2 regions of the Brevundimonas sp. GW822-FHT03E11 genome follow, and region 2 is predicted to be linked to the other one. Evidence: predicted binding sites of a transcription regulator. Region 2 holds the regulator's gene; the other holds the start of a gene.
What was found. Region 2 encodes LexA, which represses DNA repair genes until DNA is damaged. Its sites were predicted from a motif close to ATGTTCNCNANNTGTTCT; they were not measured.
Positions count from the first base shown of each region.

Region 1: the regulator LexA is predicted to act here: its motif matches at 1,861-1,878, upstream of AC1RKE_RS07730 (ImuA family protein).

Region 1 is NZ_JBXANG010000004.1:16,727-20,132, forward strand. Features, by position in the region: gene AC1RKE_RS07725 (Y-family DNA polymerase) at 1-1,162, opposite strand, end outside; gene AC1RKE_RS07730 (ImuA family protein) at 1,077-1,835, opposite strand; gene AC1RKE_RS07735 (SOS response-associated peptidase) at 1,987-2,565, shown strand; gene AC1RKE_RS07740 (DUF736 domain-containing protein) at 2,912-3,205, shown strand; gene AC1RKE_RS07745 (ArdC family protein) at 3,278-3,406, shown strand, end outside.
Region 2 is NZ_JBXANG010000004.1:157,019-160,424, forward strand. Features, by position in the region: gene AC1RKE_RS08415 (ComEC/Rec2 family competence protein) at 1-1,164, shown strand, start outside; gene lexA (transcriptional repressor LexA) at 1,158-1,856, opposite strand; gene trpC (indole-3-glycerol phosphate synthase TrpC) at 1,978-2,772, opposite strand; gene trpD (anthranilate phosphoribosyltransferase) at 2,769-3,406, opposite strand, start outside.

The DNA.
Region 1 (3,406 bases), 140 kb from region 2:
GCTCGGGAACCTCGCTCTCGACCGGGGCCAGACGATACAGCCGGTCGGCGCCGATGCGGTTCGACAAGCTATCGACCAGCATGGAGACATCCGGCGCCGCCTCCGCGCCGAGGCGCGTGGCGGCGGGGCGCCAGTTCAGCGGCTCGGCCGCGCTGGCCGCGAGCGTCATGCGATCGATTCCGAAGCCGGGATCGATCGTCTCAATCTTGTCGGTCAGCAGCCGCGTCAGACGGCGCACATCCCGGATCGGCTGGGCCAGACCGATGCGAACAGCCTCGATCCGGTTGTCGATGCGGAAACAGAGCCAGTCCAGTCGACGAGCCCCGAGACCGAGCGCCTCCAGTTGCACGCACAGGGTCTCGACAAGTCTTTCGGCGTAGCGCGCCAGGGTTTCGGCCGCGCCGATCGGCTCGGCGAAAATCCGTTCGACGCGCGGCGTCTCGGGCGCCTCAACCGGGACCAAGGGCTCGGCCGCCCGGCCATAGGCCTGGTCGAGCCGCCGCCCCAGCATCGCGCCGAAACGCAGTTGAAGCGGGGCGCGAGGTCGATGAGCGATGTCCGCGATCCGCTCGAAACCCATCCGCCTCAGGCTGGCGGTGAGGTCCGCCGGCAGGCGCAACGCCTCCAGAGGCAGGGGAGCGAGAGCCGAATCGACGCCGTCGTCTGCGATGAGGGTCTGGTCGGCGCGAAAACGCGCGACCGCATGGGCGGCGCCCCAGGTGGGGCCGATAACGCCACGGCCGGTAACGCCCGCCCCATGGAGCCGCGCCGTCAGATCACGCAACAGCGCCGCCTCGCCCCCTTGAAGGTGCGCGGCGCCGGTGATGTCGATCACCAGACCATCCGGCGGATCGGCCTGACAGACCGGCGCGTATCGGCGCATCGCCCACAGGGCGAGACGCTCCAGGGCGTCGGCGTCGCCGTTCGGGTCGGCGTCTCTCACGTCCAGTCCCGGGATCAGCGCCTGCGCCTGGGTCGCCGCCATGCCGACGCGCGCGCCGCATGCGGCGGCGGCGGCATTGCAGGCCGTCACGATTCGTTTGCGGCCGGTTCGGCCCGTGAGGAGGAGAGGGCGATCAGGCGGCGGCGCGTCGGCGCCCAGCCGCCGTCGCAGCCGATCGACGGACCAGTTCGGCAGGAAGAGCGAGACGACCCGTCTCATCGCAAGCGTCCACAATGAAGTCCGCCGCGTCGGCGCCGCGGCAACGCATGAGTTCGATCCGCCATCGCGCCCGGCCGACCCCAGGGACCGGCAGGGGGGCGGACGGCTCGGCGCTGACACGCCAGCGCGTCGCGGCGGCGGTCGGCTGGCCGAAGTCGGCGGCCTCGGCCGCGCGCCGCCATCGTCGGACCGCCAGGCCCATGACCCCGGAGGCTTCGGCGGCCAACTGAAGCCGGCGCGAGGCCGTCATCGTCAGGCGCGACGTCTCGCAAACGACGCCGGCCAGGCCGCCATGACGCAGCCCTTCCTCGAAACAGGCCATCAGAGATTTCTCGTCACCGGCTTCGAGATAGATGACCCGGTCCGGATCGAGACCGGCCTGGCTGAGCGCCGGGGCGAACAGGTCCGGTCGAGTGATGCACCACAGCACCTGTCCCGGCAGACGGGCGACGATGCCGGCCGCGAACAGCGCGGCCGCAGCGCCGCCTACGGCGTCGTCTCCGCCGCCGGCGACTTCGTGCAAAGCCCCCAGGGCCAGACCTCCGCCCGGAAGCGCGGCGTCCAGCGCAGCGACCCTGAACGGAAGCACGCCGACCGATTTGCGATCGGCCTGCTCCAGGGCGCGCACCTGTGCGCGCAGGTCTTCAAGGTCGGCCGGGCAGACGGCCTGCATGGACGGGTCCTCCCTGGGGAGATAAATGTTCTTTAAATGTTCTGGTTCTAAGGCGGCGTCGGAGTCAATCCGGCCGGCGTCTTATCCCCCGGGATTTGCGGTCGGCGCGGCCTCGTGAAATCCTCGGTTCAAGAGCACGGGAGGTCGTGTGATGTGCAACGAGTACCAGCTCATCCTGCCGTTCGACGATGTGATCGCGGCGTTCAATCTGACGGGAAACCGGCTCGTCTTTCCCGGCGGCATGCCGAACTTCGGCCCGATGGCCTCGATCCGCATCGGGGATCGGGCCCCGATCATCCAGATGGGGGCGGAGGGGCCCGAGGCCGTGATGACCCCCTGGGCCTGGAAGGGGCCGGGCGGACGCCCGGTCTTCAACTTCCGTTCCGATGGGCGATCCTTCGATGGCTCGCACCGGTGCCTGATCCCGGCGGACGGCTTCTTCGAATTCACCGACCCCGAGCCCGGACAGAAGCGAAAGACCAAATGGCGCTTCACCCTGTCCGGCCAGCGGCTCTTCTGGGTGGCGGGCCTGATCAAGGAGGGCGCCTTCGCCATGCTGACCACCGAGCCGGGGGAGGATATCGCCCCCTATCACGACCGGCAGATCGTGGTGCTTCGGCCCGAGGACGGTGCGGCCTGGCTCGACCTTCAGCGGCCACAGACCGAACTGTTGCGGGCTCTGCCCGCCGGGAGCCTTGACGTCGAGAAGGTCTTCCCCGCCGCAGCCTGAGCGCCGGTTTGAGCCTGGGCGGGTGGGAGCCTGATCAAGCGTGCCGGGGGCCATGGCGATGACCGGGTGTTCGGGGCGGCCGGGGTCTCGCATCCTTTTCGCGCCAGCCGGCGCGGCCTCTCGATGAGGCGGATCTGACCGAAACCCGGTCGGCTGGCGCAACCGCTTGCGCGACTTTCATCCCCGGCCTGACGGCCTTCCTCGCGAAACAAGAAAGTCTCTTGTCGCGGTCCTCCGCTTCGCTGCGGGGGCTCGCTCCGCTCTCCCTGCGCGCCGCCCGGGCTCCGGTCTCCCGATCGCCATCGAGGCCGCGGCAGGCGTGGCCCGAAGCAAAGGAGAGACTGACATGGCCACCATCGGCACCTTCACCGCCCAAGGCGACGGCTACACCGGTTCGATCAAGACCCTCACCCTCAACGTCAAGTCGGCGGTTCTGCGGCCCAACGAGAAGAACGACGACAAGGCCCCCGACTTCCGGATCTTCGCCGGCCAGACCGAGTTCGGCGCCGCCTGGAAGCGCAAGAGCCAGCAAGATCGCGACTACCTCTCGGTCAAGCTCGACGATCCCAGCTTCCCGGCGCCGATCTACGCCTCCCTGGTGGAGGTCGAGGGCGGACACAGCCTGATCTGGTCCCGCTGAACCAAGAGCCGCGGCGGCGCGGAGACCGCGCCGCCGCTCCTTCTTCCCACAATCCGTTTCGAGGAGGCCGCCATGACGCGCCCTGCCGACCCCGCACGCCCGGACATCCATACCCGGATCACCCAACAGATCATCGCCCAGCTCGAAGCCGGGGTCCGCCCCTGGACCCAGCCCTGGAAGGCCTCGATCTCCGTCAGCCGT
Region 2 (3,406 bases):
GCCTATCTGGTGGTGTCGGGCGCGCCGCCGCCGGCGGAGCGGGCCGCCGTCACGGCCGCCATCGCCTTCATCGCCATATTGCTGGACCGGCAGGCCGTGACCATGCACGGGCTGGCCGTCGCCGCCTTCGTGGTCTTGCTGATCCAACCGGAAGCCATCGTCACGCCGGGTTTTCAGATGTCCTTCGCCGCGACGGCGGCCCTGGTGGCCCTGGTGGAGGTCTGGCCTCGGCGGGTGCGCGAGATCGCGGCTCCCTGGCCGATCGTGGCGGTTCAGAGGTTTGGAGGCTGGCTGGCGGCGGCCGTCGCGGCCAGCGTGGTCGCCGGTCTGGCGACCGGACCCTTCGCCATGCAGCATTTCAACCGGACGGCCGTGTACGGCCTACTGGCCAATCTGGGTACGGCGCCGGTGGCCGATTTCGTCCTGATGCCGACCCTGGCCCTGGGGGCGGCGCTGGCGCCCTTGGGGCTGGGCGGACCCTTCCTTGCGGTGGCGGGGTGGGGCGTCGATCTGATGCTGGCGATCGGAACCTGGACCGCGGGCCTGCCCGGCGCGGTGCGGACGGTCGCCAGCGCGCCGGACTATGTGCTGCCCGTGGCCTTTCTAGGCGTGCTGTTCATCTGCCTGTGGCAGGGGCGGCTGCGGTGGCTGGGCCTGCCCCTGGCGGCGGCGGTGCTGGTCTGGCCGCGCGCGCCGACGCCGGACGTCTGGATCGGCGACGGCGGGACCAATGCGGCCTTTCATCGGGAGGGCGAGGCGATCGTCGTCCGGCCCGGCGTGCGTGAGTTTGCGACGGACCTGTGGTCCCGGCGGCGCGGTCTGATCTTGGCGGACCGCCCCGAGGCCGGCTGGGCCTGCGACCGCGCTTCATGCCGTCCCGAACTCACTGGGGCGGGGCCGGTCGCCCTGTGGTGGGGCAGGCGGACGCCGGACATGGAGCAGATGGACGCCCTGTGCCTTGCGGCCCCGGTGGTCAGCGTGCGGGCGGTGGTTCACGCCCTGCCGCCCTCATGCGACGGGCGGCTGGTTCTGGACGGGGCGGATTTCGCACGCGGCGGGGCGGTGGAGCTGTGGCGCGACGGAGCGGACCGCTGGAAGGCGGTGTGGACGGCCGACGTGCGTGGGAATCGACCCTGGGCGCGTCGGCCGGATCCGGATCAGTGATAGCGGCGCATGAGGCCGACCAGCTTGCCCTGGACCTCGACCTGGTCGGGGCCGAAGATGCGGGTCTCGTAGGCGCGGTTTGCGGGCTCCAGGGCGATGGAGCCGCCCTTCCGGCGGAGGCGTTTCAGCGTGGCCTCTTCGCCTTCGACCAGAGCGACGACGATCTCGCCGTTGTTCGCCGTGTCGCCGCGCCGGATGACCACCAGGTCGCCGTTCAGGATGCCGGCCTCGATCATGGAATCGCCCTCGATCTCGAGGATGTAGTGATCGCCCTTGCCCAGCATGGATTCGGGCACCGAGAGGCGTTCCTGCTCGTGCTGGATCGCGGCGATGGGGGTGCCGGCGGCGATCTTGCCCAGGAGCGGCAGTTCGCGCGTATCGTTGGCGGCTGAGGCCGCAGCGACGGGACGTGCGCCGCCGCCTTCGATGACGTCGGGCTTGAACCCGGCTCGGCCGCGCGGAGCGCCGGCTGTGGCCTGTTCAGGCAGTTTGGTCACTTCCAGTGCGCGGGCGCGGTGAGCGAGGCGGCGGATGAAGCCGCGTTCCTCCAGCGCCGTGATCAGCCGGTGAATGCCCGACTTGGACGCCAAGTCCAGCGCCTCCTTCATCTCGTCGAACGAAGGGGAGACGCCCGTCTCCTGAATCCTTTCGTGGATGAACATCAGCAGTTCATGCTGTTTGCGCGTGAGCATCGCCAAGCCCTCTTAAGCCCCTTCCTCGAATCGGAACGGGCCGTGAACATTGACGATGTTCTGTAAGTGTTCCTTCCTAATGTCAACTTAACGGCGTCGCTTCACCATGCACCGTGCGAGATCAGGCCGCCAGAAGGGCGCGGGTGGCGGCCTCGACGTCGGCTTGCCGCATCAGGCTCTCGCCGACCAGAATGGCCTGGGCGTGGGCGGCGGAGACGCGTTCGACGTCGTCCGGTGTGAAGATGCCGCTCTCGGCGACCAGGAGGGCGCGGACGGGGCTGAGCATCGCCAGGCGTTCCGTCGTGTCCAGGTCGACCTCGAACGTTCGCAGGGACCGGTTGTTGATTCCCACCAGATCGCCGCCGAGGGCGCAGGCGCGGGCCATTTCGGCCTCGTCGTGGGTTTCGATCAGGGCGTCCATGCCGAAGCGTTCGGCCTCGGCCAGCAGTTCGGCGGCCAGCCGATCGTCGATCATGGCCAGGATGATCAGGATGCAGTCGGCGCCGAGCGCCCGGCTCTCGGCGACCTGCCAGGGATCGACCAGGAAGTCCTTGCGCAGGCAGGGCAGGGCGGTCGCCGCGCGGGCCTGGCCCAGATAGACGTCGTCGCCCTGGAAACTGGGGCCGTCGGTCAGGACCGAAAGGCAGGACGCGCCGCCGGCCTCATAGGCCTTGGCGAGGGCCGGGGGATCGAAGTCGGGACGGATCAACCCCTTGGACGGACTGGCCTTCTTGATCTCGGCGATCAGGGCGGGGCGGCCGGTGTCCTCGACCGTTCGATTCAGGGCGGCGCGGAAGCCGCGCGGGGCCGAGGCGGCCTGGGCCAGGGTCTCGATCGCGTCCTGAGAGGTCGCGGCCTTGCGGGCGGCGACGTCTTCGCGCTTGTAGGCGGCGATGCGGGCCAGAACGTCGGTCATGGGGTGTCCTCCGTCTCCAGCGGCGTGGAGGTGATGCGGGCCAGACGATCCAGCGCCTGGGCGGCCCGGCCGTCGTCGACGGCGGCGGCGGCGAGGGCGGCGCCTTCCGACAGGTCCGCCGCCCGATCCGCGACCACGAGGGCGGCGGCGGCGTTCAGCAGGACGATGTCGCGGTAAGGGCCGGTCTGGCCCGCCAGCAGGGCGCGAAGGGCGGCGGCGTTCTCCTCGGCGTCGCCGCCGCGAATGGCGTCGATGGAGGCGCGGGGCAGGCCGGCGTCCTCGGGCGTGACCTGGAAGCGGCGGACGGCGCCGTCCTTCCATTCCGCCACTTCGGTCGGGCCGGACGTCGCCAGTTCGTCCAGACCCTGGCCGTGGACGGTCCAGGCGCGGGTCGCGCCCAGCCGGCCCAGCACCTCGACCAGAGGCTCGAGCAGTCGGGGGTCATAGACGCCCATGACCTGGCGTCTGGCCTGGGCCGGGTTGGACAGGGGGCCCAGCAGATTGAAGACGGTGCGGAAACCGATCTCGGCCCGGACGGGGCCGACATGGCGCATGGCGCCGTGATAGGCGGGGGCGAACAGGAAGCAGATGCCGGCCTCGTCCAGCGCCTTGCGCTGCTGGGCCGGGCTGGCGG